Regions from separate parts of the Paenibacillus sp. FSL H8-0079 genome, predicted to be linked through region 3. Evidence: a T-box and tRNA genes for the amino acid it is inferred to sense, from the RefSeq annotation. Region 3 holds a T-box; the other regions hold tRNA genes.
What was found. The T-box of region 3 lies ahead of ileS (isoleucine--tRNA ligase). A T-box ahead of a tRNA ligase gene usually reads a tRNA of that ligase, here a tRNA-Ile.

Region 1: it encodes a tRNA-Ile, which carries the amino acid that the T-box ahead of ileS (isoleucine--tRNA ligase) is inferred to sense. The anticodon was not compared.
Region 2: it encodes a tRNA-Ile, which carries the amino acid that the T-box ahead of ileS (isoleucine--tRNA ligase) is inferred to sense. The anticodon was not compared.

The regions. Positions count from the first base shown of each region.
Region 1 is NZ_CP150300.1:294,324-303,841, forward strand. It holds rRNA gene MHI06_RS01305 (16S ribosomal RNA) at 247-1,799, shown strand; rRNA gene MHI06_RS01310 (23S ribosomal RNA) at 2,107-5,033, shown strand; rRNA gene rrf (5S ribosomal RNA) at 5,110-5,226, shown strand; tRNA gene MHI06_RS01320 (tRNA-Ile) at 5,266-5,339, shown strand; tRNA gene MHI06_RS01325 (tRNA-Ala) at 5,374-5,449, shown strand; tRNA gene MHI06_RS01330 (tRNA-Asn) at 5,451-5,526, shown strand; tRNA gene MHI06_RS01335 (tRNA-Glu) at 5,531-5,602, shown strand; tRNA gene MHI06_RS01340 (tRNA-Val) at 5,609-5,684, shown strand; tRNA gene MHI06_RS01345 (tRNA-Met) at 5,702-5,775, shown strand; tRNA gene MHI06_RS01350 (tRNA-Asp) at 5,801-5,878, shown strand; tRNA gene MHI06_RS01355 (tRNA-Phe) at 5,896-5,971, shown strand; tRNA gene MHI06_RS01360 (tRNA-Thr) at 5,991-6,066, shown strand; tRNA gene MHI06_RS01365 (tRNA-Tyr) at 6,076-6,161, shown strand; tRNA gene MHI06_RS01370 (tRNA-Lys) at 6,171-6,246, shown strand; tRNA gene MHI06_RS01375 (tRNA-Leu) at 6,253-6,333, shown strand; tRNA gene MHI06_RS01380 (tRNA-Gly) at 6,344-6,418, shown strand; tRNA gene MHI06_RS01385 (tRNA-Arg) at 6,426-6,502, shown strand; tRNA gene MHI06_RS01390 (tRNA-Leu) at 6,520-6,598, shown strand; tRNA gene MHI06_RS01395 (tRNA-Pro) at 6,606-6,679, shown strand; tRNA gene MHI06_RS01400 (tRNA-Gly) at 6,690-6,760, shown strand; gene iolD (3D-(3,5/4)-trihydroxycyclohexane-1,2-dione acylhydrolase (decyclizing)) at 7,153-9,018, shown strand; gene iolE (myo-inosose-2 dehydratase) at 9,083-9,518, shown strand, end outside.
Region 2 is NZ_CP150300.1:335,889-345,406, forward strand. It holds rRNA gene MHI06_RS01570 (23S ribosomal RNA) at 1-2,045, shown strand, start outside; rRNA gene rrf (5S ribosomal RNA) at 2,122-2,238, shown strand; tRNA gene MHI06_RS01580 (tRNA-Ile) at 2,298-2,371, shown strand; tRNA gene MHI06_RS01585 (tRNA-Ala) at 2,406-2,481, shown strand; tRNA gene MHI06_RS01590 (tRNA-Asn) at 2,483-2,558, shown strand; tRNA gene MHI06_RS01595 (tRNA-Ser) at 2,562-2,653, shown strand; tRNA gene MHI06_RS01600 (tRNA-Glu) at 2,669-2,740, shown strand; tRNA gene MHI06_RS01605 (tRNA-Val) at 2,747-2,822, shown strand; tRNA gene MHI06_RS01610 (tRNA-Met) at 2,840-2,913, shown strand; tRNA gene MHI06_RS01615 (tRNA-Asp) at 2,939-3,016, shown strand; tRNA gene MHI06_RS01620 (tRNA-Thr) at 3,041-3,116, shown strand; tRNA gene MHI06_RS01625 (tRNA-His) at 3,214-3,289, shown strand; tRNA gene MHI06_RS01630 (tRNA-Gln) at 3,301-3,375, shown strand; tRNA gene MHI06_RS01635 (tRNA-Lys) at 3,385-3,460, shown strand; tRNA gene MHI06_RS01640 (tRNA-Leu) at 3,470-3,556, shown strand; tRNA gene MHI06_RS01645 (tRNA-Gly) at 3,565-3,639, shown strand; tRNA gene MHI06_RS01650 (tRNA-Arg) at 3,646-3,722, shown strand; tRNA gene MHI06_RS01655 (tRNA-Pro) at 3,739-3,812, shown strand; tRNA gene MHI06_RS01660 (tRNA-Gly) at 3,825-3,895, shown strand; gene MHI06_RS01665 (short chain dehydrogenase) at 4,081-4,686, shown strand; gene MHI06_RS01670 (ABC transporter substrate-binding protein) at 4,910-5,956, opposite strand; gene MHI06_RS01675 (helix-turn-helix domain-containing protein) at 6,054-7,736, opposite strand; gene MHI06_RS01680 (hypothetical protein) at 8,106-8,966, opposite strand; gene MHI06_RS01685 (LysR family transcriptional regulator) at 9,113-9,518, opposite strand, start outside.
Region 3 is NZ_CP150300.1:4,532,706-4,542,223, reverse strand. It holds gene pgeF (peptidoglycan editing factor PgeF) at 1-619, shown strand, start outside; gene MHI06_RS20355 (YggS family pyridoxal phosphate-dependent enzyme) at 626-1,327, shown strand; gene MHI06_RS20350 (cell division protein SepF) at 1,318-1,785, shown strand; gene MHI06_RS20345 (YggT family protein) at 1,793-2,062, shown strand; gene MHI06_RS20340 (YlmH/Sll1252 family protein) at 2,079-2,861, shown strand; gene MHI06_RS20335 (DivIVA domain-containing protein) at 3,102-3,611, shown strand; T-box leader at 3,669-3,961, shown strand; gene ileS (isoleucine--tRNA ligase) at 4,386-7,484, shown strand; gene MHI06_RS20325 (DUF5665 domain-containing protein) at 7,650-8,006, shown strand; gene MHI06_RS20320 (TraR/DksA C4-type zinc finger protein) at 8,054-8,791, opposite strand; gene lspA (signal peptidase II) at 9,012-9,506, shown strand; gene MHI06_RS20310 (RluA family pseudouridine synthase) at 9,490-9,518, shown strand, end outside.

The DNA.
Region 1 (9,518 bases), 2.5 Mb from region 3:
AAACTTTAAAAAAAGAGCTTGCTAAGTTGGTTCGGAAGTGTTATGATATAAAAGTTGCTGAGGAGAACAACGCCCGGTAACAAAAACAAGTTTGATCTTTGAAAACTGAACAACGAGTGAGTAAACATTCTGCTTGCAGAATGAACGCAAAAGTTTGATTCAAGCCTTGGCTTGAATCAACTAGAGCACAAATGAGATTTTTAATCTCGTCAGATTCAAAATGAGCATATCGCTCTTTTCAATACTTTATTGGAGAGTTTGATCCTGGCTCAGGACGAACGCTGGCGGCATGCCTAATACATGCAAGTCGAGCGGACTTGAAGAGAAGCTTGCTTCTCTGATGGTTAGCGGCGGACGGGTGAGTAACACGTAGGCAACCTGCCCTCAAGTTTGGGACAACTACCGGAAACGGTAGCTAATACCGAATAGTTGTTTTCTTCGCCTGAAGAGAACTGGAAAGACGGAGCAATCTGTCACTTGGGGATGGGCCTGCGGCGCATTAGCTAGTTGGTGAGGTAACGGCTCACCAAGGCGACGATGCGTAGCCGACCTGAGAGGGTGATCGGCCACACTGGGACTGAGACACGGCCCAGACTCCTACGGGAGGCAGCAGTAGGGAATCTTCCGCAATGGGCGAAAGCCTGACGGAGCAATGCCGCGTGAGTGATGAAGGTTTTCGGATCGTAAAGCTCTGTTGCCAGGGAAGAACGCTTGGGAGAGTAACTGCTCTCAAGGTGACGGTACCTGAGAAGAAAGCCCCGGCTAACTACGTGCCAGCAGCCGCGGTAATACGTAGGGGGCAAGCGTTGTCCGGAATTATTGGGCGTAAAGCGCGCGCAGGCGGTCATTTAAGTCTGGTGTTTAATCCCGGGGCTCAACCCCGGATCGCACTGGAAACTGGGTGACTTGAGTGCAGAAGAGGAGAGTGGAATTCCACGTGTAGCGGTGAAATGCGTAGATATGTGGAGGAACACCAGTGGCGAAGGCGACTCTCTGGGCTGTAACTGACGCTGAGGCGCGAAAGCGTGGGGAGCAAACAGGATTAGATACCCTGGTAGTCCACGCCGTAAACGATGAGTGCTAGGTGTTAGGGGTTTCGATACCCTTGGTGCCGAAGTTAACACATTAAGCACTCCGCCTGGGGAGTACGGTCGCAAGACTGAAACTCAAAGGAATTGACGGGGACCCGCACAAGCAGTGGAGTATGTGGTTTAATTCGAAGCAACGCGAAGAACCTTACCAGGTCTTGACATCCCTCTGATCGATGCAGAGATGTATCTTTCCTTCGGGACAGAGGAGACAGGTGGTGCATGGTTGTCGTCAGCTCGTGTCGTGAGATGTTGGGTTAAGTCCCGCAACGAGCGCAACCCTTATATTTAGTTGCCAGCACTTCGGGTGGGCACTCTAGATAGACTGCCGGTGACAAACCGGAGGAAGGTGGGGATGACGTCAAATCATCATGCCCCTTATGACCTGGGCTACACACGTACTACAATGGCCGGTACAACGGGCTGCGAAATCGCGAGATGGAGCCAATCCCAACAAAGCCGGTCTCAGTTCGGATTGCAGGCTGCAACTCGCCTGCATGAAGTCGGAATTGCTAGTAATCGCGGATCAGCATGCCGCGGTGAATACGTTCCCGGGTCTTGTACACACCGCCCGTCACACCACGAGAGTTTATAACACCCGAAGTCGGTGGGGTAACCGCAAGGAGCCAGCCGCCGAAGGTGGGATAGATGATTGGGGTGAAGTCGTAACAAGGTAGCCGTATCGGAAGGTGCGGCTGGATCACCTCCTTTCTATGGAGAATCGTTTCCTGCAACGGAAACATTCAAAACCGCAGCTTAGCTGCAAAACACTCACTCGTTGCTCAGTTTTGAGAGCTCAAACTCTCAAACAGCTTGCTTTTGCATGGAGCTTGTTCTTTGAAAACTAGATATCGAAACGAAACAAACGCGAATTAGAACATTCCTTTAAGCTGATCTTGTGTAAACAAGTGAAGTGTTTTTATAAGGTAGATTGCACGTACGATGGTATCGAATGGGAGCGACTTTTGGCTTTGCGCAAGCAAAACAAGGGAAGCGAGCAGTCGAAACCGGAGCACGAGGTTAAGCTACTAAGAGCACACGGAGGATGCCTAGGCGCTAGGAGCCGATGAAGGACGTGGCGAACAACGAAACTGCCTCGGGGAGCTGTAAGCAAGCTTTGATCCGGGGGTGTCCGAATGGGGAAACCCAGCTGGGGTAATTTCCAGTTACTCATAACTGAATACATAGGTTATGCAGAGGCATACCAGGGGAACTGAAACATCTAAGTACCCTGAGGAAGAGAAAACAATAGTGATTCCGTCAGTAGCGGCGAGCGAACGCGGAGAAGCCCAAACCAAAGAGCTTGCTCTTTGGGGTTGTGGGACGTCTCACATGGAGTTACAAAGGAACCGGTTAAGCGAAGAGGTCTGGAAAGGCCCGCCAAAGAAGGTAAAAGCCCTGTAGTTGAAAGTCTGTTCCCTCCGAGACGGATCCCGAGTAGTGCGGGGCACGTGAAACCCCGTATGAATCCGGCAGGACCATCTGCCAAGGCTAAATACTTCCTAGCGACCGATAGTGAAGCAGTACCGTGAGGGAAAGGTGAAAAGCACCCCGGAAGGGGAGTGAAATAGAACCTGAAACCGTGTGCTTACAAAAAGTCAGAGCCCGTTTTAGGGGTGATGGCGTGCCTTTTGTAGAATGAACCGGCGAGTTACGTTCCCGTGCAAGGTTAAGGTGAAGAGCCGGAGCCGCAGCGAAAGCGAGTCTGAATAGGGCGATTTAGTACGTGGACGTAGACCCGAAACCGGGTGATCTACCCCTGTCCAGGGTGAAGGTGCGGTAACACGCACTGGAGGCCCGAACCCACGCATGTTGAAAAATGCGGGGATGAGGTGGGGGTAGCGGAGAAATTCCAATCGAACTCGGAGATAGCTGGTTCTCCCCGAAATAGCTTTAGGGCTAGCCTCGGAAAACAGAGTCGTGGAGGTAGAGCACTGATTGGGTGCGGGGCCCGCAAGGGTTACCAAGCTCAGTCAAACTCCGAATGCCATAGACTTACTTCCGGGAGTCAGACAGTGAGTGCTAAGATCCATTGTCAAAAGGGAAACAGCCCAGACCATCAGCTAAGGTCCCCAAGTGTGTGTTAAGTGGAAAAGGATGTGGAGTTGCACAGACAACCAGGATGTTGGCTTAGAAGCAGCCACCATTGAAAGAGTGCGTAATAGCTCACTGGTCGAGTGACTCTGCGCCGAAAATGTAACGGGGCTAAACACACCACCGAAGCTATGGCTTGATGCTTTGCATCAGGGGTAGGGGAGCGTTGTATAAGGGTTGAAGGTGTACCGTAAGGAGCGCTGGACATTATACAAGTGAGAATGCCGGTATGAGTAACGAAAAGATCAGTGAGAATCTGATCCGCCGAAAGCCTAAGGGTTCCTGAGGAAGGCTCGTCCGCTCAGGGTAAGTCGGGACCTAAGGCGAGGCCGAAAGGCGTAGTCGAAGGACAACAGGTCGAAATTCCTGTACCACCGTAAGCCGTTATGAGCAATGGGGGGACGCAGTAGGGTAGTGACGCGGACTGATGGATGTCCGTCTAAGCAGTGAGGCTGATGTGTAGGCAAATCCGCACATCATTAAGGCTGAGCTGTGATGGGGAGCGAAAATTGTAGTAGCGAAGGTCATGATCTCACACTGCCAAGAAAAGCCTCTAGCCAGGTGATGGTGCCCGTACCGCAAACCGACACAGGTAGGCGAGAAGAGTATTCTAAGGCGCGCGGAAGAACTCTCGTTAAGGAACTCGGCAAAATGACCCCGTAACTTCGGGAGAAGGGGTGCCCCGGTAGTGTGAATAGCACGAGGGGGCCGCAGTGAAAAGGCCCAAGCGACTGTTTAGCAAAAACACAGGTCTGTGCGAAGCCGTAAGGCGAAGTATACGGGCTGACGCCTGCCCGGTGCTGGAAGGTTAAGGGGAGTGGTTAGGAGCAATCCGAAGCTGTGAACCGAAGCCCCAGTAAACGGCGGCCGTAACTATAACGGTCCTAAGGTAGCGAAATTCCTTGTCAGGTAAATTCTGACCCGCACGAATGGCGTAACGACTTGGGCGCTGTCTCAACGAGAGATCCGGTGAAATTTTAATACCTGTGAAGATGCAGGTTACCCGCGACAAGACGGAAAGACCCCATGGAGCTTTACTGCAGCTTGATATTGAATTTGGGTACGATCTGTACAGGATAGGTGGGAGCCTTTGAAGTGTGAGCGCCAGCTTGCATGGAGGCAATGTTGGGATACCACCCTGATCGTATCTAGGTTCTAACCTAGTACCGTAATCCGGTGCGGGGACAGTGTCAGGTGGGCAGTTTGACTGGGGCGGTCGCCTCCTAAAGAGTAACGGAGGCGCCCAAAGGTTCCCTCAGAATGGTTGGAAATCATTCGAAGAGTGCAAAGGCATAAGGGAGCTTGACTGCGAGACCTACAAGTCGAGCAGGGACGAAAGTCGGGCTTAGTGATCCGGTGGTACCGCATGGAAGGGCCATCGCTCAACGGATAAAAGCTACCCTGGGGATAACAGGCTTATCTCCCCCAAGAGTCCACATCGACGGGGAGGTTTGGCACCTCGATGTCGGCTCATCGCATCCTGGGGCTGAAGTAGGTCCCAAGGGTTGGGCTGTTCGCCCATTAAAGCGGTACGCGAGCTGGGTTCAGAACGTCGTGAGACAGTTCGGTCCCTATCTGTCGTGGGCGTAGGAAATTTGAGAGGAGCTGTCCTTAGTACGAGAGGACCGGGATGGACGTACCGCTGGTGTACCAGTTGTTCCGCCAGGAGCACCGCTGGGTAGCTATGTACGGACGGGATAAACGCTGAAAGCATCTAAGCGTGAAGCCCCCCTCAAGATGAGATTTCCCAGTATGTAAGACCCCTTGAAGACGACGAGGTAGATAGGCTGGGGGTGGAAGTGCAGCAATGCATGGAGCTGACCAGTACTAATCGGTCGAGGGCTTATCCAATAGCAAGTTGTAATTCGCGTGTTTCGTTTCGAATCTAGTTTTCAGAGAACAACAACTCTGAAATGTAAGCTACGCGTTTGGTGGCGATAGCGGAGGGGTTCCACACGTACCCATCCCGAACACGACCGTTAAGCCCTCTAGCGCCGATGGTACTTGGACCGCAGGGTCCTGGGAGAGTAGGACGTCGCCAAGCGAAACCCCTTTGGGGGTATTTTTTTTCGAGAATTGATAAGGGCCCTTAGCTCAGTTGGTTAGAGCGCACCTCTGATAAGGGTGAGGCCGGTGGTTCGAGTCCACCAGGGCCCATAGTAAGACCACAACAAGAAATACACCAGTGTATGGGGCCATAGCTCAGCTGGGAGAGCGCCTGCCTTGCAAGCAGGAGGTCAGCGGTTCGATCCCGCTTGGCTCCACCATTCCCTGATAGCTCAGTTGGTAGAGCACTCGACTGTTAATCGAGTTGTCACAGGTTCGAGCCCTGTTCGGGGAGCCAGTAAGGCCCGTTGGTCAAGGGGTTAAGACACCTCCCTTTCACGGAGGTAACAGGGGTTCGAATCCCCTACGGGTCATAATATGGAGGCTTAGCTCAGCTGGGAGAGCATCTGCCTTACAAGCAGAGGGTCGGGGGTTCGATCCCCTCAGCCTCCACCATATAAACTTTATAACGACGCGGGGTGGAGCAGCCCGGTAGCTCGTCGGGCTCATAACCCGAAGGCCGCAGGTTCAAATCCTGCCCCCGCAATTAACTTTCCTTGAGAAAGTGATCTGGAACCGTGGTGTAGTTGGCCTAACATGCCTGCCTGTCACGCAGGAGATCGCGGGTTCGAATCCCGTCGGTTCCGCCATTTTTTTAATGTAGTAAGGCTCGGTAGCTCAGTCGGTAGAGCAGAGGACTGAAAATCCTCGTGTCGGCGGTTCGATTCCGTCCCGAGCCACCATATATAACACCTGTAATACGCCGGTGTAGCTCAACTGGTAGAGCAACTGACTTGTAATCAGTAGGTTGGGGGTTCAAGTCCTCTCGCCGGCACCATGTAATCCTGGAGGATTAGCGAAGCGGCCAAACGCATCAGACTGTAAATCTGCTCCCGTACGGGTTCGGTGGTTCGAATCCATCATCCTCCACCAGTTTTCTATGAGTCATTAGCTCAGTTGGTAGAGCACCTGACTTTTAATCAGGGTGTCGAAGGTTCGAGCCCTTCATGACTCACCATTATATGCGCGTGTGGCGGAATTGGCAGACGCACTAGACTTAGGATCTAGCGTCTTTGACGTGGGGGTTCAAGTCCCTCCACGCGCATCCCTTATTTGCGGAAGTGGCTCAGCGGTAGAGCATCGCCTTGCCAAGGCGAGGGTCGCGGGTTCGATTCCCGTCTTCCGCTCCAATATTTTGCGCCCTTAGCTCAGCTGGATAGAGCGTTTGACTACGAATCAAAAGGCCGGGAGTTCGAATCTCTCAGGGCGCGCCATTATAACTTCATATTTTGCCGGCGTGGCGGAATGGCAGACGCGCTCGACTCAAAATCGAGTGGGAAACCGTGGAGGTTCGAGTCCTCTCGCCGGTATAGATAACGGGATGTAGCTCAGCTTGGTAGAGCACCTGGTTTGGGACCAGGGGGTCGCATGTTCAAATCGTGTCATCCCGATTGTTGTTATGCGGGTGTAGTTCAATGGTAGAACTTTAGCCTTCCAAGCTAATAGCGTGGGTTCGATTCCCATCACCCGCTTATATATTGAAAAAGAAAGAGATGGTACTAACCGTCTCTTTCTTTTTTTGCGTTCACAGGTATAATGGCAATTTAGTGCGTGGTGCTCTCAAAGAGTATATGGATCATTATCCTGTATCAGGATGTATCCCATGCTTTCATAAATTTCCTCACCTTAAATTTGTCCTTGATAATGGTGGGCGCTGTTCAAATGAAACAGGTCTAACGCATCGTATAACGCCTGGATATACTCTTCTTTATCATATTTTATAAAAACGCTTACAAAAATAGCTTGCGTAAATCATCAGCCTGTAATACCATATCAATTAAGCGCTTAACCTTTAGGGGTAAGGCGCTTAAACTTAACTTAGATTAAGCGCTTAACCCGTAGAGGAAAGGAAGGCGATCTATTCATGACAACAATTCGATTGACGATGGCTCAAGCACTGCTTCGATACCTGGATCAGCAATATATCTCGGTTGACGGGGTGGAAACCAAGTTTGTGAAGGGCATCATCGGTATTTTTGGACATGGCAACGTAACAGGCATTGGAGAAGCGCTGGAGCGTAGTCCCGGAAGCCTGACGTATATGCAAGGGAAGAACGAACAAGGTATGGTGCATACGGCAGCAGCCTATGCGAAGCAGAAGAACCGCAGACAGATCTATGCATGTACAACATCCATTGGACCTGGTGCTTTGAATATGATTACGGCGGCAGCTACCGCAACGGTGAACCGGATTCCGGTTTTATTGCTTCCTGGAGATAACTTTGCTACACGGGAACCGGACCCGGTACTTCAGCAGTTGGAAGTGAGCAGTGATTATACAATCTCAGCCACTGACCCATTCAAAGCAGTTAGTAAATACTGGGATCGTATCGTTCGTCCCGAACAGTTGATGATTGCTGTTACACAGGCCATGCGTGTACTAACCGATCCAGCAGAGACAGGAGCGGTAACGCTCGCACTACCACAGGACGTGCAGGCAGAAGCGTACGATTACCCGGAATCGTTCTTTGCCCGCAAAGTACATTATCTGGACCGTCGGCCCCCTGTACAAGCAGCCATTGAACGGGCAACGCAGCAGATTGCCCTTGGCAGAAAGCCGCTGCTCGTTGCAGGCGGCGGTGTATTGTACTCTGAGGCATCCGCCGAGCTCGTGGAATTCGCCGAGGCATTTGGCATTCCGATCGCCGAGACGCAGGCGGGTAAGAGTGCAGTCTCTTGGGACCACCCATTGAATGTGGGGGCCATCGGGGTTACCGGCTCTCTGGCAGCCAACAGGCTGGCGAGAGAAGCGGATGTGGTGATCGGCGTCGGTACCCGTTTCTCGGATTTCACGACGGCGTCCCGCTCTGCTTTTCAGCATCCAGAAGCATCATTCATTAACATCAACCTGAACGGCATGGATGCCGCCAAGCTAGGAGGGGAAGCCATTCTGGCCGATGCACGTGAAGGGTTGCAGGCTTTGCAAAAGGAATTGCAGCAAAGACAATACCGCAGTGCATATGGCGCATCCGAAGTCGCTGATCTCCGCACTGAATGGAATGCAGAAGTGGATCGGCTGTATGCAGCACAACATGAATCTGGACTGGCGCAGACCACAGCAGTCGGCGTTGTTAACCGGACGATTGATCCATCCTCCGTCATTGTGTGTGCGGCAGGTAGTCTGCCAGGCGATCTACATCGTTTGTGGCGTGCGGCTGAACCAAAGACGTATCACATGGAGTATGGATTCTCCTGTATGGGGTACGAGGTAAGTGGAGCGTTCGGAGCAGCACTTGCCGAGCCGGATCGTGAAGTGTACGCGATGGTAGGGGATGGCAGTTATCTGATGCTGCATTCGGAGTTTGTGACCAGCATGCAGGAACAGAAGAAGATGACTATTTTATTATTCAACAACAATGGATTCCAGTGTATTCATAATCTGCAGCGGGAACATGGTAGTGATGGGTTCGGCAATGAGTTCCGTTATCGGGAGTCAGAGAGCGGACGATTGACCGGGGATTACATGCCAATGGACTTCGCAGCTCACGCCCGAAGCATGGGAGCCAAATCCTATAGAGCAGAAACGGCAGAACAGTTGGAACAAGCAATCCGAGATGCGAAGAACGAAACGGTGAGTACGCTGATTGAGATTCCGGTTGTGCCTGGAACCAACGCAGGTGGATACGAGTCGTGGTGGAATGTAGGTGTACCAGAAGTATCTGCCGAGGAAAAGGTAGTGCATGCTCATCATACGATGCAAGCCAACCGTGCCAAAGCAAGACCTTTTTAATCCGGTTTTGAGCACTGCATTCCGAGTGAACCACAATGTTGAACGACAAAGGAGACGTGGAGCAATGAGCAAGCTGCCATTCCAGCTTGGGATTCATCCGATCAATTGGGTCGGTGAGGATGTGAAGGAGCATGGTGATGCGACAACGTGTGCACAGATTCTGGATGACATTCAGCGTCTTGGGCTGACAGGCACAGAGATGGGACGCAAATATCCAACCGATCCTGCTATATTGCGTGAGGAATTGAGTAAAAGAAATATCAATCTGGTCTCCCAGTGGAAATCGGTACTGTTCTCCGATCCGGCGTATCGTCAGTCGGAGTTGGACGGTTATCGCAGACATGCGGAATTCCTGCAATCCATGGGCAGTAAGGTGATTAGTACGGCGGAGGTAGGTGGGTCACTTCATTTTGATCCAAGACGGACACCGAATGAAAAAGAAGTGCTCAGACTCAACGAATCTGAATGGCATATCCTCGCTGAAGGGTTGAACGAAGCAG
Region 2 (9,518 bases), 2.5 Mb from region 3:
TAGCCTCGGAAAACAGAGTCGTGGAGGTAGAGCACTGATTGGGTGCGGGGCCCGCAAGGGTTACCAAGCTCAGTCAAACTCCGAATGCCATAGACTTACTTCCGGGAGTCAGACAGTGAGTGCTAAGATCCATTGTCAAAAGGGAAACAGCCCAGACCATCAGCTAAGGTCCCCAAGTGTGTGTTAAGTGGAAAAGGATGTGGAGTTGCACAGACAACCAGGATGTTGGCTTAGAAGCAGCCACCATTGAAAGAGTGCGTAATAGCTCACTGGTCGAGTGACTCTGCGCCGAAAATGTAACGGGGCTAAACACACCACCGAAGCTATGGCTTGATGCTTTGCATCAGGGGTAGGGGAGCGTTGTATAAGGGTTGAAGGTGTACCGTAAGGAGCGCTGGACATTATACAAGTGAGAATGCCGGTATGAGTAACGAAAAGATCAGTGAGAATCTGATCCGCCGAAAGCCTAAGGGTTCCTGAGGAAGGCTCGTCCGCTCAGGGTAAGTCGGGACCTAAGGCGAGGCCGAAAGGCGTAGTCGAAGGACAACAGGTCGAAATTCCTGTACCACCGTAAGCCGTTATGAGCAATGGGGGGACGCAGTAGGGTAGTGACGCGGACTGATGGATGTCCGTCTAAGCAGTAAGGCTGATGTGTAGGCAAATCCGCACATCATTAAGGCTGAGCTGTGATGGGGAGCGAAAATTGTAGTAGCGAAGGTCATGATCTCACACTGCCAAGAAAAGCCTCTAGCCAGGTGATGGTGCCCGTACCGCAAACCGACACAGGTAGGCGAGAAGAGTATTCTAAGGCGCGCGGAAGAACTCTCGTTAAGGAACTCGGCAAAATGACCCCGTAACTTCGGGAGAAGGGGTGCCCCGGTAGTGTGAATAGCACGAGGGGGCCGCAGTGAAAAGGCCCAAGCGACTGTTTAGCAAAAACACAGGTCTGTGCGAAGCCGTAAGGCGAAGTATACGGGCTGACGCCTGCCCGGTGCTGGAAGGTTAAGGGGAGTGGTTAGGAGCAATCCGAAGCTGTGAACCGAAGCCCCAGTAAACGGCGGCCGTAACTATAACGGTCCTAAGGTAGCGAAATTCCTTGTCAGGTAAATTCTGACCCGCACGAATGGCGTAACGACTTGGGCGCTGTCTCAACGAGAGATCCGGTGAAATTTTAATACCTGTGAAGATGCAGGTTACCCGCGACAAGACGGAAAGACCCCATGGAGCTTTACTGCAGCTTGATATTGAATTTGGGTACGATCTGTACAGGATAGGTGGGAGCCTTTGAAGTGTGAGCGCCAGCTTGCATGGAGGCAACGTTGGGATACCACCCTGATCGTATCTAGGTTCTAACCTGGTACCGTAATCCGGTACGGGGACAGTGTCAGGTGGGCAGTTTGACTGGGGCGGTCGCCTCCTAAAGAGTAACGGAGGCGCCCAAAGGTTCCCTCAGAATGGTTGGAAATCATTCGAAGAGTGCAAAGGCATAAGGGAGCTTGACTGCGAGACCTACAAGTCGAGCAGGGACGAAAGTCGGGCTTAGTGATCCGGTGGTACCGCATGGAAGGGCCATCGCTCAACGGATAAAAGCTACCCTGGGGATAACAGGCTTATCTCCCCCAAGAGTCCACATCGACGGGGAGGTTTGGCACCTCGATGTCGGCTCATCGCATCCTGGGGCTGAAGTAGGTCCCAAGGGTTGGGCTGTTCGCCCATTAAAGCGGTACGCGAGCTGGGTTCAGAACGTCGTGAGACAGTTCGGTCCCTATCTGTCGTGGGCGTAGGAAATTTGAGAGGAGCTGTCCTTAGTACGAGAGGACCGGGATGGACGTACCGCTGGTGTACCAGTTGTTCCGCCAGGAGCACCGCTGGGTAGCTATGTACGGACGGGATAAACGCTGAAAGCATCTAAGCGTGAAGCCCCCCTCAAGATGAGATTTCCCAGTATGTAAGACCCCTTGAAGACGACGAGGTAGATAGGCTGGGGGTGGAAGTGCAGCAATGCATGGAGCTGACCAGTACTAATCGGTCGAGGGCTTATCCAATAGCAAGTGATAATTCGCGTGTTTCGTTTCGAATCTAGTTTTCAGAGAACAACAACTCTGAAATGTAAGCACCGCGTTTGGTGGCGATAGCGGAGGGGTTCCACACGTACCCATCCCGAACACGACCGTTAAGCCCTCTAGCGCCGATGGTACTTGGACCGCAGGGTCCTGGGAGAGTAGGACGCCGCCAAGCGATTTCCCTTTGGGGTATTTTTTTTGCCCCCCTTGCCAAGGAATAAGGGATATATATTAGGGCCCTTAGCTCAGTTGGTTAGAGCGCACCTCTGATAAGGGTGAGGCCGGTGGTTCGAGTCCACCAGGGCCCATAGCAAGACCATAATAAAGAAATACACAGTGTATGGGGCCATAGCTCAGCTGGGAGAGCGCCTGCCTTGCAAGCAGGAGGTCAGCGGTTCGATCCCGCTTGGCTCCACCATTCCCTGATAGCTCAGTTGGTAGAGCACTCGACTGTTAATCGAGTTGTCACAGGTTCGAGCCCTGTTCGGGGAGCCATATGGAGAGGTGTCCGAGCTGGCCGAAGGAGCACGATTGGAAATCGTGTAGGCGTCACAAGCGTCTCGAGGGTTCGAATCCCTCTCTCTCCGCCAGATAATTTTTAGCAAGGCCCGTTGGTCAAGGGGTTAAGACACCTCCCTTTCACGGAGGTAACAGGGGTTCGAATCCCCTACGGGTCATATTATGGAGGCTTAGCTCAGCTGGGAGAGCATCTGCCTTACAAGCAGAGGGTCGGGGGTTCGATCCCCTCAGCCTCCACCATATAAACTTTATAACGACGCGGGGTGGAGCAGCCCGGTAGCTCGTCGGGCTCATAACCCGAAGGCCGCAGGTTCAAATCCTGCCCCCGCAATTAACTTTCCTTGAGAAAGTACTATGGAACCGTGGTGTAGTTGGCCTAACATGCCTGCCTGTCACGCAGGAGATCGCGGGTTCGAATCCCGTCGGTTCCGCCATTTTTTTAATTAAATATACACCGTGCCGGTGTAGCTCAACTGGTAGAGCAACTGACTTGTAATCAGTAGGTTGGGGGTTCAAGTCCTCTCGCCGGCACCATTTTTAGTATTTACATCTGAATTTGTGATAGAATGTATATTACAAGCAAAAATGTTAATACTAAGATTCTCTTAGTGGATGAATGGCTTACTCTATGGCGGTCGTGGCGAAGTGGTTAACGCACCGGTTTGTGGATCCGGCATTCGGGGGTTCAATTCCCCTCGATCGCCCCATGATTTTTTAATGGGGATTAGCCAAGCGGTAAGGCAACGGACTTTGACTCCGTCATGCATAGGTTCAAATCCTATATCCCCAGCCATTTCACTATGAGTCATTAGCTCAGTTGGTAGAGCACCTGACTTTTAATCAGGGTGTCGAAGGTTCGAGCCCTTCATGACTCACCATTATATTTTGCGGTCGTGGCGGAATTGGCAGACGCGCACGGTTCAGGTCCGTGTGGGCTAACCCCCGTGGAGGTTCGAGTCCTCTCGACCGCACCATATGTTTTGCGGAAGTGGCTCAGCGGTAGAGCATCGCCTTGCCAAGGCGAGGGTCGCGGGTTCGATTCCCGTCTTCCGCTCCAATTTTTGCGCCCTTAGCTCAGCTGGATAGAGCGTTTGACTACGAATCAAAAGGCCGGGAGTTCGAATCTCTCAGGGCGCGCCATTATTTTCATAAGTATCGGGATGTAGCTCAGCTTGGTAGAGCACCTGGTTTGGGACCAGGGGGTCGCATGTTCAAATCGTGTCATCCCGATTTTTTTATTTTGCGGGTGTAGTTCAATGGTAGAACTTTAGCCTTCCAAGCTAATAGCGTGGGTTCGATTCCCATCACCCGCTTCCTAGTAACATATAGAAAAGCCTTTGCTTATAGCAGGGGCTTTTTTTGTGCGTTAAATGAACAAGTGTATTCCTTTTAAAATAGGGTCAAATGTCATTTGAATAAGAATGGAATCTTTGTTTAAATAAATAGAACAATTCGTATATGATTAACCGTATTTATTTATAAAGGAGGACAAACAGTAATGAAAAGAGCTCTGGTCATTGGCGGAAACGGAACGCTAGGTAAAGCTGTTGTTGCGAAGCTGAGAGATTATTCCGTTGAGGTTATTACAGCAGGTAGACAATCGGGCGATGTTCAGGTGGATATGACGTCGACAGAGAGTATCACTACCCTCTTTGAAACGGTGGGTAATATTGATTACATCATTGTGGCGGCGGGCCAGACCCATTATGCGAAACTCGAAGAACTGACACCAGAGAACAATTTGATTAGTGTGCAGGGTAAACTGCTTGGACAGGTCAATATTGTGTTGATTGGTCAGCACTATATTAACGATAAGGGGAGTTTCACGCTGGTCAGTGGCATTATACAAGATCACCCTATTGAGCAAGGTGCATCAAGCGCTATGGTGAATGGGGCTATTGATTCGTTTGCCAAAGCGGCAGCGTTTGAGTTGCCAAGAGGTATTCGTTTGAATTCGGTTAGTCCTAATCTGTTTGTAGAGTCGGCGGAAAAATATAAGGATTTCTTTATTGGATTTAACCCCGTACCTGTAGAGCGGGTTGCCAATACGTTCATCCAGAGTGCACTTGGGATTGAAACAGCCCAAAATTTTAAAATATATTAAAACCCTGACAGTTATATATGATTTTGATGATTACCTATCCCTAATTAATTGTAGAATGAGAAAGGTGTACATGAAGTACATTTAGCTGTTAAGCATGTAGAATGATTTTTCATGAAACAGGACTGAATGAGGCCATTTGGAATATTAAATATAAAGGAGATCCACCGAAAATACGGTGAATCTCCTTTTGTTTATTGTGGATGAAACAGAGGTACGTTTACTATTATGGAGCAGGTAGCCCAAGAACTTCGAGCATTTCATTACGTTTGAGCGATTCGGCAATGGGGCCGTCAATGAGCCATTTCTTAGCATTGAGGACATAGACATGATCATTTTGAACAGCGGGTAGGCTTTTCCACACTTGGAGTTGCTGGATTTCGTTTAGTTCATCTTTTGTTTTTTGCAACGCTTCAGCTGACCCATCTGAGCTAATGGACACGATAAACAGATAGTCTGCTTTGATTTCAGGCAAAAGCTCAACCGAGATACTGGCATTCATCCGTTCCGGATTCTCTGCCTCGAGTTTGGTAACGAGAGCATCGGGAGTGAATCCAATTTCATAGCCCGCTCCTACATAACTGGAAGCTGGGAATGGCGTGGATGGAATGGACGAGAAGAACAAACGCATATCTTTCTCTTCTAGGCGCAGGAATGCAGCTGTAGGTTTGGTCTTGGTGATATCGGCTGCAAGCTTGTGAGCTTCAGTTACTTGATCTTTATTTTTTTGTAAAAGCTGTTCAGCCCGCTCTTCAATATCCAGTGCAGTAGCTATCTGCACGATAGATTCCTGCCAATTACGTCGATCATAAGTGATCGTAGGCGCGATTTTCTCGAGTTGTTCGAGAATCTTGGCATCCAAACTGGCATTGGCAATAATAAGGTCTGGATTGGCGCCGACTACAGCTTCAAAATTGACACTCTCATTAATGGGTTCGACAGCCACGCCTTGGGCTTCAAGTTGCTCATTCAGGTAATCTTGCCGGCCAATAGGTGTAGCAAGTACCAGTGGTACCTCCAAGGAGAGGAGAATGTCCTCCATATTAATGGACACAATCCGTTCAGGATGTGCCGGGATTTCTTTGCTACCACTGGCGCTCTCCACGGTCTTAGTAGCTGATTCAGTGGATGATTCCCCATCTGTCCCCGCAGCTGATTTCACGCCATCTGCAGATGGCTGCGAAGTGCTTGCAGGTGTCTGTCCACACGCAACAAGTAGCATGGCGAGTATGAAAAGGATCCCCGTTATTTTGACATAATGCTGTTTGTACATCATAATCCCCCTGTGTTTCTAATGATATTGATTCTCAGTACACTTTATATTGTAGCGGTCTCATGTTGGGGGAGACATAGCCTTATGTGCTATTCAGTCATGGATTAATGTGCTGAGTGCTACCAAAAAGTTTGATAGTTTCATCGATGATCTGATCATGGGCATATGGTGAATAATCCAGCCAAGGCATTTCATCTAGCAGATATACTTGTTGGTTCTGCACGGGCATCAAATCTTGCCATAGCTGAGTATGTTGTAGTTTATGCCAACGTTGCTGGGATTCGGAGTCCTGGTCCACAATCAGTAACATGCGATCTCCAACCATTTGAGGCAACTCCTGTTCATCCAATGCACGATAGACTTGTCCTGGAAGCAGATCGTGTGAAGGGGACACGCCCAGGTCGTTATATAGAACAGCGCCCCCATTGCGTCGCCCGTAGATTAACAGATGACCCATCATGATATGAACGATGGAGACCGTATCCTTACCGATTAAATGAGTAAGCTGCTCTTTGGCATGCGTTACCTTGTCATCATACTGCTCCAACCATTGTTGAGCTTCTTGTTGCTGTCCCACAATGGAGGCAACTTGTACGAAATGTTCCCGCCAGCTCAATCCTTTCCATGGAATAACGATGGTAGGTGCAATTCGCTGCAGGGTCCTTTTTAACGTATGGGCTTCGTACTCGTTACAGAGTATGAGGTCTGGGCTTGCTTGCATCAACAACTCAACGTTGGTTTGCCAGATACGAGGATTCATGCGTTTGCTACGTCCCAGATGATAAGGGATATTCGAGAAAAACAGATTCCTATGTTGATCCCTTAGGTTATCGATCAATGCCGCATGGGGGATGATCTGCAATGCCAGCAGGTGGCCAGTCGTTCCGAAGGAAAGGGCAGCGATTTTACTGCGTTTCTGTCGTTGATAGGTAGAGGGAGACACGCCAACATATTTTTTGAATTTGCGGCTAAAGTAAAACTCGTCCTGAAAACCAACCTGTGAGGCGATATGTTTGATGGTTTGGCCGGGGACGAGCAGCATCTCTTTGGCCCGGTCCATGCGGATGCTATTCACGTATTCCATGGGACTGATGCCAGTGCGGTTTTTGAATACCCGCGAATAGTGCCATACACTCATGCCTGCCACTCCGGCAAGAACTTCACGAGAAAGATGCTCAGCATATCCAAGCTCAATAAGTTCAAGCGTTTGATCTAAAGCAGAGGTGTGTTCGGAATCTCCTATTGCACTTTCTTTGGGAGGAGCATACACATGGGTCAACAATTCATGCATCAAAGTCTGAATACGAAATGGACGATTTTCTTGAGGTACAGAGATGCATTCATGGAGCTGTGAGGCAATTCTGGTACATTCCTGAAAAAGTTCATGCGGTAACTCATCGGCATAAGCCGAACGAAGTAACCCTTTTTGGTATACCTCCATTACAGTAGATCCGGAAGTAGCTTTATTGATATCTGAAATGGGTTTTAACAGATCAAAATATATCGCGAGTCCCTGTAAAGTATGAATTTCATCCGGTGTATATTCTATGGCTGTTCCTGGCAGGATTAGATACATCTTGCCGAGTGTGGCATGATTTTGCCTATGCCCAATACGGATATTGGCTTCACCGCCAGTACAGATGAGCAAAAGATGTGAGTCCGTTAATACGAATGGTGGAAGAAAAGACGCTTGATCGAGAACTTCGGATGTCTTGAATCTTGCATATAGGTCACGGGTATGGTCACCGTTAGATATCAGTGGAAAGACTTGCAAAGTCACCAGAATCCCTCCTTAACTTGCAATAGTAACATTACATATGATGTATTTGAGAATCATTATCAATTATCGCATATTGTCATACAAATAAGAAGTCCATATGATAATATGAAATGATTTAGCGAATTCTGATTATTGAACCGCTTAACTCTCCACTATAACTTGAATTAAACAGGTTACCGAGTTGGAAAATAGCCAATACATAGTTCGCATCATCTAAACCGTTGAGCGAATAACCAGTAAAATCTCAACTGATGTTAATTGTAGAATTACTTAAATAACAGATCATTTAATTCATACGCAAAAAAAGACAAGCCCTCTCCTACGATGTCCGCAGGAAGAGGAACTTGTCTTTTTAATTAGAGCTAGCGATTAGTATCTTTCCAGAATCGTCTGTGTTTTCAAGCCATCGGCAGGAATCAGCCAGTTGTTGTTCTCCAGCAATTGCAGCAGTTGGGTACGCAGTCCGGATACGGCTACAGCATCATCGGTTTTGAAAGAGACCTCTACGATATTCTCAATACCTGTACCTGCTGCGTTGCGGATCGGCCATACTTCGAATGTAAGCTCTTGACCATTCCATGTACCTTCATATCGTTGGAACGTTACCGGACCATAAGCACGGGATTGTGTAAGCTGCTGTTTGCCCCAGTTGGAGGAAGTCCAGTTTTTCAATTTGCCCGGAAGCTTGTCCAGTAACATGTTCAGGGCATCTTGCTGTGAAGGAAGTTGGAGACCTGTCGCTTTGGTATCGACTTTTTTGGTATTGGAGAAGCTCAGCGTTTGTTTGCCATATCCCCAATCAATCTCAGCCTCGTAATTATCATCCGATTTATCAAATCCCTCTTGGTTAGCCAGAGTCAGCGCTGCGTTGATGTCGCCATTGATTACAGGGTAGCGTTTTTTATAAGTCAATTCGTAGTTATTCTTGTCATCTTTTTTGCGAAAACGAACGTTCCATCCTTGTTGATCCAATCCGAGAGCATTGGTGTCGAAGTACTCTACGTTGATATTTCTTGGCGTGGAATTCAGTCCGAGGGTCTGAATCACTTCACTGCGTGGTGTCCCATCTGTATTCAATACAAGTTCCGGCTTGGCCAGAAACTTTACTTCATAAGCAGGAACGGCATTGGCAGCAGCAGAAGCCTGTGGTGTTCCCACAAATGTCATTCCACTTCCCAATGTTACGATGCTCAGCATCAATGAGGCAGTTACCTTTTTCCACTTTTTCAAAACCAATCACTCTCCCAATCTGGATTAACGTACAGACTCACTTTATCGCCCGAATATATGAAAGCGATTAAAGGGGAGCGCACATTGCGTTAACCCTGCATAGATTTGATGAATGGCAAACGATAGTTTATAGCGGATCAGGGCAATCAGCCATGGAAAATGGGGAAGCCGTGACTCACCTCTCGCAGCACTTCTTTGAAGCGGTTTACCTGAACGGAAGGGTGGCGGTCCTTGTTATGTACCGTATAGATATGGCGCGGCGCTTGCTCTCCGGGAATGGGAAGAACTTGAATGAGCCCCTGCTGTTCCTCCCACTGTACCGCCATCCGAGACATGAATGAGACATGCCCCCCGATTAACACGAGCTGTTTGATCGCTTCCAGGGAATCCATCTCCACCGTGCTCCGTAAACGAATGTCATGTTGCGCAAGCCATTGATTGGTTAGCCGCCGTGTACTGGATTCATTGCCATGTAAGGCAAAAGGAATCTGCGCGATATGATCGGGTGTTAATGCATCCTTCTGGGCCAACCCATGTTGTGGAGAACAGATC
Region 3 (9,518 bases):
GCAGGTGCACGGCAAACATGTAGCTGTAATTACAACTGAAGATCGGAGCAGGGGATTATTTGATCGTCCATCTGCATTGCAGGATACAGATGGATTGGTCACGAATGTGCCTGGGGTGCTGCTGACTTCTTTCTATGCCGACTGTGTTCCGCTTTATTTCTATGACCCTGTGCAGCAGGCTGTAGGTCTTGCTCATGCTGGCTGGAAAGGTACAGTCGCGGGTATAGCCGTATCCATGGTGGAGACGATGGAACGGGAGTATGGAAGCCGTAGACAGGATATTCGTGCTGCCATCGGTCCGTCCATTGGGGATTGCTGTTATGAAGTAGATGAGGCGGTTATGCAGCATGTACGAGTTTGGTTTGATGATTCTCCGGTTAATGATAAATACAAGGATTCTGCTTCTAAACAAGCATATCGAGCCGTGAATAACGGTAAAACGATGTTAAACTTGAAAGAATGTAATCGACACATTATGATGAAAGCAGGAATAATGCCGGATCATATCGAATGTACAACATGGTGTACAAGTTGTCATCCCGAACTCTTTTTCTCCTACCGGAAAGAAAATGGTGTTACAGGGCGGATGGCGAGCTGGATTGGGCTGGAAGAGAGGTGACCCTCTGTGTCTTTGGAGGAGCGTATACAACAGGTGAATCAGAAGATCGAGGATGCATGTCGGCGCAGTAACCGTCAACGTGATGATGTGAATGTGATTGCGGTCACGAAGTATGTCTCACTTGAAACAACGGGATCGGTGCTGAATCATGGTCTTGAGCATATTGGAGAAAACCGGTGGCAGGATGCACAGGCCAAATGGGAAGCTTTTGGTCAGCAGGGTACCTGGCATTTTATCGGTCATTTGCAGACGAACAAGGTGAAAGACGTGATTGGCAAGTTTCGTTACATACATTCACTGGATCGTTTGTCATTGGCGAAGGAGTTGGATAAGAAAGCAGCTTCACTTGGCATACAAGTGGAAACGTTTTTGCAGGTGAATATTTCGGGTGAAGAGAGCAAGTATGGCTTACAACCGGAACAGGCAAGTTCATTTTTGCGTGATATTCGTTCGTTCAACAATCTCAAGGTCGTCGGCCTGATGACCATGGCACCTCATGAGGAAAATCCGGAGCTGACGCGTCCCGTATTTCGTGGATTGCGTGAGCTGAGAGATCAATTGAATGGACAAGCCCTTACAGCAGAACCGTTGACTGAACTGTCGATGGGGATGTCCAATGATTTTGAAGTGGCCATTGAAGAAGGTGCAACCTGGGTACGACTGGGATCGATTCTCGTAGGAAAAGAGGAGGGTTCACGATGGGCGTAATGAATAAATTTATGAATTTCCTCGGACTTCAGGAAGAGGAAGAGATTGTGGAACGTGAACGGATGGCTGCGCAGGAGGAAAATGAACCTGAACAGCAGGAAGCTGAAACTTCCAGTCTCGATAAACGTAGAAACCAAAGGGGGAATAATGTGGTGAGCATTCATTCCCAGAAAAATGTTAAAGTTGTCCTGTATGAACCGCGTTCTTACGACGAGGCTCAGGAGATTGCCGACCATCTGCGTTCGCATCGTACCGTTGTGGTGAACTTGCAACGAATACGTCAGGACCAAGCGCTGCGCGTTATTGATTTTTTGAGTGGCACGGTATACGCATTGGGTGGCGGTATTTCCAAAATCGGCGGAAACATTTTTCTCTGCACGCCAGATACGGTTGAAATTCAGGGATCAATTACGGAAATACTGGCTGACAGCGAGCAAGATTATAACAGAATGAGGTGAGCCGTTTTTGGAGTCGTTAGTTAATATTTTGGGTTTTGCATATCAAATTTACTTTTACATGGTCATCGTCTACATATTGATGTCATGGCTTCCCAATGCACGGGAGAGCTTTATCGGTGAATGGCTAGGCAAATTAGTGGAACCATACCTAAGTCCGTTTCGTCGATTTATACCGCCTTTGTTCGGGGTGCTGGATATTTCCCCGATTGTGGCGCTGATTGTTCTTCAACTGGCGCTTAATGGGCTGATCTCCATACTTCGGTATTTTGCATATTAGGGTAGGGTGACTATAGATGAGCGGTGAAATTTACGAACATTTTAGCCATGATGAGCGGGATTTTGTAGATAAAGCATCGGACTGGGTTGAGCAGGCAGGCAAGTATCATGACATGAAGCTAACTGACTTTCTTGACCCAAGGCAGGTTTTTATTTTACAAACTCTTGCCAATCGTCGTAATGACGTTCAGATTCGTCTGGATGGTGGTTATGAGGCTGCTGAGCGCAAGCGTGCGCTGGTTGCACCTGATTATATGTATCTGGATGATGAGGATATGGGTATGCAGGTGCTGAGCATTACGTCTGATGATCAGAAAATCTCGGAGCTGGAGCATGGGGACTATATGGGTTCCCTGCTCGGGCTTGGGATGAAACGTGGAAAGATCGGGGATATCCAAGTGCTGGAGGACGGTTGCCATACAGTGGTGGCGGCGGAAACCGGCGCTTTTTTATCGCTTCAACTGAATCAGGTGCATCGGTTACATGTGTTCACGGAGTTACTTCCTTTGGATCAGATGCGTTGGTCAGAGAACAAACTGGAGACGATGGACATTACGGTCGCTTCGCTTCGTTTGGATGGAATCTGTGCAGATGTGTATCGGCTTAGTCGCAGTAAAGTGCTGGTGCCGATCAAAGCTGGTCGCTGCCGTGTAAACTGGAAAGTTGAGGAAGATCCCTCCAAATCGCTAAAAGCGGGTGATGTTGTATCGATTCAGGGATTTGGCCGTTTCAAGGTTATGGAACAGGATGGGATGACCAAAAAAGGGCGTTGCCGAGTGAAAATCGGCAAATTTGCCTGAGTCTGTTGCAGGAAAATTGGCTTTCTTGTCGAAATGTTTATCATAAAGGTGTAGAAAATACGCGGTGTATCCGATAAACATTAAGTCAAAGCTTTACATGAACGTTGGAGGATGCAATTCTGATCCTGCATTCCGTATACGTTGCCAAGGTTAGTCATCAACGATACGGCCCCTTGGGTGGTACCCATATGCTGCAAACCTTCTCTGGACGGGAAGGAACTTTAACAGGAGGTGGACAGCATGCCATTAACGCCGCTGGACATACACAACAAGGAATTTTCCCGACGTTTGCGCGGGTATGACGAGGATGAAGTCAATGAATTCCTGGATCAAGTCATCAAAGATTACGAAGGCGTCATTCGCGAGAACAAAGAGCTGAGCAATCAGTTGCTGTCCGTTCAGGAGAAACTGGATCATTTTTCCACAATTGAAGAGACGCTTAGCAAAACGATCATCATTGCGCAGGAAGCTGCTGATGATGTGAAGGGTAATGCGAAGAAAGAAGCGCAGTTGATCGTGAAGGAAGCAGAGAAAAATGCAGACCGGATCGTGAACGAATCGTTGGGCAAATCTCGCAAAATTGCTTTGGAAGTGGAAGAACTGAAAAAGCAGGCCTCGATTTATCGTGCCCGTTTCCGCACGCTTGTTGAAGCGCAGCTTGAACTGTTGACTCAGGATGGTTGGGAAGTGCTTGAGAGCCGGGAGCAGGAAGTGCGTGACCGTGAGCGGGAGATGAAAGAAATTTATTAGTCTGTCGCCTGGTTGACTTTTGTCTGCAAAGAGGCTATAACTATATTCATAATGAATAGTGATTCCATGACGGGTTCAGTACGTTATGATCTCATCCCTCAGAGAGTTGGTGGTTGGTGCAAACCAATGGATGAGTTATAGCCGAATATCTCCCCGGAGAAGTGACGCTGAAGCGGTGATCTTGATTACCGTGTGTAAGCCGAACCGTAAGCCGTACGTTATAACGGCACCCTGCGGTAGTATAGTGGGGCATAAGCGCTGTTGATGACAGAGCATACCCAGGCTTGCTTGGATGTGGTTTGTGATGAACAGAATTAGGGTGGTAACGCGAGTATAGCCTCGTCCCTTTCCAGGGACGTGGCTTTTTTGTGTCCAAAAAAGGCTAACGTTCATGAGGCCCGAAGGGACCTCAGGGAGAGAGACACCTGCCGGGAGAGCGGAGCACCTGGCACTTAGGTTTCGCCAAGGCGAATGTTCATGAGGCCCGAAGGGTCCTCAAGAAGAGAGCCGCACGCCGGGGGAGCGAAGCGCCCGGCAACACCCGCCTCGCGGTAAGGCCATGCGGCGTTCACGCAGGGAACAACCGCAGAATGGCCGCCACTACGCACATAAACCTTCGCCCATAAGCACCACCGATCCCCAACGACAACCCATCCCGGGTGTCCAGAGGGCGGAGCTCCTATGGGGTCCCCCTTGGCAAGGGGGATTTAGGGGGATTGAAACGCTTTTTGTGGACGGTCCACAATCTAACCAAAGAAAGGAAAGTTGATCATCATGCAACGAGTTGACGTCAAAGAGAAGGCACGCGCCAGAGAATTACGCGTGTTAGATAAATGGAAAACGGAGAATACATTCAAAAGATCCATCGAAAACCGGGAGGGCAAGCCAAACTTCGTATTTTATGAAGGGCCGCCTACAGCGAACGGTAAACCGCATATCGGTCACGTACTGGGACGCGTAATCAAGGATTTCGTTGGACGGTATAACACGATGAAGGGTTACCGTGTCGTTCGTAAAGCGGGCTGGGATACACATGGTCTGCCTGTAGAACTGGGTGTGCAGAAGAAGCTCGGCATCTCCCACAAGTGGGAAATCGAAGATTACGGCGTGGAGAAATTCATTAACGAATGTAAAGCGAGCGTATTCGAGTACGAGCAACAATGGCGTGACCTGACGGAAGGTATCGGATATTGGACGGATATGGATAACCCATATATCACCCTTGATAACAATTACATCGAGAGTGTATGGAACATCCTGGCGACGATCCACGAGAAGGGATTGCTGTATCGTGGTCATCGTGTGAGCCCGTATTGTCCATCTTGTCAGACGACACTGAGTTCCCATGAAGTTGCACAAGGGTACAAAGACGTCAAAGACTTGAGCGCTACAGCGAAATTCAAACTGAATGACAGCGGAGAATTCGTACTCGCCTGGACGACAACGCCTTGGACATTGCCTTCGCACGTTGCACTTGCCGTGAATCCGGAGATGGACTACTCCCGTGTTCGTCAAGACAACGAAGTGTACATCATGGCAACCAATCTGGTTGAGAAAGTGATGAAAGATGCCAAAGGTGAGTATGAGATCATTGGTGCGCTGAAAGGTGCTGACCTTGTTGGCAAAACGTATGATCCTCCATTCAAGTACGTACAGGCTGAGAAAGCCAACATCATCTTGGGCGCAGGCTTTGTAACGGATGCAAGTGGTACGGGTATCGTACACATGGCTCCTGCCCACGGTGAAGATGACTACCGTGTATGCCGTGAGAATGGGATCAGCTTTGTGAACATGGTGGACCTGGAAGGCAAATTTGTCGCTGAGGTTACTGACTTTGCCGGACGTTTCGTGAAGGATTGTGATATTGATATCGTGAGATATCTGTCGGAGCATGGACGTTTGTTCAGCAAAGAAAAATATGAGCACAGCTACCCATTCTGCTGGCGTTGTGATACACCGCTTCTGTACTATGCAATGGATAGCTGGTTTATCCAAACGACAGCCATCAAGGACCAACTGATTGCTAACAATAGTGAAGTGGATTGGTTCCCGGGTCATGTTCGGGAAGGTCGCTTCGGGAAATTCCTTGAGGATCTGGTGGATTGGAATATCAGCCGTGATCGCTATTGGGGAACTCCGCTGAACATCTGGGTGTGCGAGGAGACTGGGGAACAATTTGCTCCACACAGCATTGCAGAATTGCGTGCCCGTGCGGTAGGCGACGTGCCTGAGAATCTTGAATTGCATAAACCTTATGTGGATGACGTTAAAGTCATGAGCTCTTGTGGCAAATATGAAATGAAACGTACACCGGAAGTGATTGATGTCTGGTTCGACAGCGGCTCCATGCCGTTTGCCCAGCAGCACTATCCATTTGAAAATAAAGAAGTATTCGAACAGCAGTATCCTGCGGATATGATCTGTGAAGGGATTGACCAGACACGTGGCTGGTTCTACAGCTTGTTGGCAGTTTCCACCCTTTTGACAGGCAAAGCGCCTTACAAAGCGGTTATGGCTACAGGACACGTTCTTGACGAGAACGGACAGAAGATGTCCAAATCCAAAGGTAACGTTATCGATCCTTGGGAAGTCATTGAAGAATACGGTACTGATGCATTCCGTTGGGCTTTGTTGTCTGACAGTGCACCGTGGAACAGCAAACGTTTCTCCAAAGGCATCGTCGGCGAAGCAAAATCTAAAATGGTGGATACGCTCGTCAACACCCACGCGTTCCTGACGCTTTATGCTACCATTGATGGATTTGATCCACAGGAGCACCCGTTCAAACTGTCCGCACACAAGCTGGATCGCTGGATTCTGTCAAGACTGAACAGCCTGATCCTGGTTGTAGAAAAAGCGTTGCTGGTTAACGACTATTTGAACTCTTCCAAAGCGATCGAAGCTTTTGTTGATGAGTTGAGTAACTGGTATATCCGTCGTTCCCGTGACCGTTTCTGGGGAAGTGGCCTGACAGAGGATAAATTGGACGCTTACCGTACATTGACTGAGGTACTGGTGACTACTGCGAAGTTGGTTGCTCCGTTCACACCGATGCTGGCAGAAGACATCTATCTGAACCTTGCAACAGGTGAGAGTGTGCACATGGAAGACTATCCGTTAGCTAACGAAGCACTGATTGATGCAGGACTGGAACAGGATATGGAGACGGCTCGCCGCGTGGTCGAACTTGCCCGTAACGTTCGTAACGAAACAGGCATCAAGACACGTCAGCCGCTGTCCGAATTGATCGTTTCCCTGGATAAAGGATTTGACCTGACAAGTTACGAAGAGATCATCAAAGAAGAGATCAATGTAAAAGGAATCCGTACCGAGCATAATGATGCGGAATTCGTTGACTTTACATTGAAGCTGAACCTGAAGGTCGCAGGTAAAAAATACGGCAAAAGCGTAGGGTTCCTGCAAAACTTCTTCAAGGGAATGTCTGCCGATGAGACGCGTAAAGTGGTTTCGGAAGGTGTACTGAACATCGTTTCTCCAGAAGGAGAAGAGCTGCAAGTGACGAGCGAAGAATTGTTGGTCGATAAACAGGCCAAATCAGGCTTTGCCTCAGCATCAGGTTACGGTCTGACGGTGGCACTCAATACCGAAATCACGGCAGCATTGGAACAGGAAGGTTGGGTCCGTGAAGTGGTTCGTGCTGTGCAGGATACCCGGAAACGACTGGACTTGCCGATTGAGAAAAGAGTACGTTTGACGCTGGATGTAGATGCATCCCTTCAGGAAGCTATTCAGGCGTTTGATGATGTGTTGCGTGAAAATGTTCTCGTAACCGAAGTTACATTCGGCTCGAATGAGTCTATGGAACGCATTGAAGCTGGAGGCAAATCGATCGGTATTTACATCGAGGCGTAATTCGAAGTATGTAATATTCAACATTGACAGAATATAGCGTGAAAATAAACGAGCCGCAGAGGCAGGGACATATTCCCTGGTTCTGGGCTCGTTTGTTTTTTAGGCAAAAAGGCAATGATTTTATAGTGCAGTCAATCTATATTGATCAAAGGAACTGACCAAAACATGAGCGAACATGACAAGCAATCCACATCCAATTCACCATCAACATCAGATGAACTGAATTCACATGACAAAATCGAAGAGTTACATACCCTGACGAACCGTCTGGCGAATGAACTGGAACGTTCCCGGATTGCGCAATACACGGAATTGCTGAACAGGCCGTGGAAATTAATCGGATTGAACCTGTTGTCTGGAGCCGCAAGAGGTGTGGGGATCGCAATTGGGTTTACCTTTTTCGCAGCAACGATCATTTATGTTTTACAGCTGCTTGGGGCGCTTAATCTTCCTATTGTTGGAGACTACATCGCTGATATTGTGCGCATTGTGCAGCGTCAGCTGGATATGAACACCTACTAAGCGATTAAGCGAAAAAATCGAATGAAGCAAATGATATCCAAGTGCAATTAAAACGTGTCATCCGTCTCCACATCCGTTTCTAACAGACCATCGCCTTCACGGTTCTCCAGGTACTTGCGATATTGCCGATTGCGTACGATGGAGACGTCATGACCGTAGATATCCGTTGCCACAAAACTTTCGTACGCTTCAACGCAACCTTCCACTTCATCTGTGGCTTCAATCGCCATAACGTCATAGCTGTCGATATCACGTCCTTCAGCCATCGCTGGTGAGTTCGATGTGCCCCAGCTCTCAACAATCTGCCAGGTGTCCTCACCATCGAAGCCATTTTGGTCATCCCGTTCATCCAGACTCGTTCGTCCAAATGCGGGGGCAAGGAATTCTTCCTCGACAGGACGGTTTTCGGAGACAACGGTTTCCGGTTGGTGTTTTTTGCAATATTTCGTGTAGGGAACGGCTTCCATACGTTCATAAGGGATGGGTTGCTGGCAGACCGCACAAGTACCATAATGTCCTTCTTCGATGGAGTGCAGTGCAGAATCGATACGCTCCAATTGGAATTCATCGTGTTCCAGCAGGGAGATATCCTTCTCGCGTTCATACACCTCGGTGGCTATGTCACCAGGATGGTTATCAATCGGTGATAATTCACCTGTCTGTAGTTTGAGGGAGTCTCCAAGGCCATAATGTTCGTTCTCCGACAGTCTATGTTCAATATCGCGCTTATCGGTTATCAGTTGGGAACGTAAAAATTGTAGTTGTTTAGCAGTGAAATGTGACATGATTTTCCCCCTTCTGCTTTCGTCTGGAATCCGGATTTTGACTCTATTGTAGGATGTGCCATTAAGGGCAAGATTACAGAAGGGAAATGTTATCGTTTTTGCCATGAGGATTGCGATGTAGCGCGTCGTGGACGATTTCCAAACAGCTGTGCTACAATAAACAAGTCTGGCGTAAGCCTGGTATCGTTTGGAAAAGACAAGAACGGAGTGACAAACAAACGTGGTGTATTATATCCTCGCTTTTATCGTATTTTTATTGGATCAGGGAACCAAGTTCCTGATTGCAACCCGGATGGAACTCAGAGAAGAAATTCCGGTCATCGGCAATTTCTTTGTCATCACATCACATCGTAATTCAGGTGCAGCTTTTGGCATTCTGCAAGACCAGCGTTGGTTCTTTATTGTGGTTACGGTGATTGTGGTCGTTGCCTTGATTTGGTATTTGCAAAAGGTAAAAGATACCCCGCACAAATTGCTGCCTGTGGCGCTTAGCTTGGTGCTCGGTGGAGCAATTGGCAACTTCCTTGACCGGGCACTGACCGGAGAAGTTGTGGATTTTGTACAGCTTAATTTTGGAAGTTACACGTTTCCCATTTTCAACATCGCCGACTCGGCAATCTGTATCGGTGTAGCGTTGATCATTGTGGAGACGTTGCTTGAAGGACGGCGCGAAAAAGCAGCCGCGAAGATTGAAGGGAATGAACACCATGAGTAATCCGAATGAGGA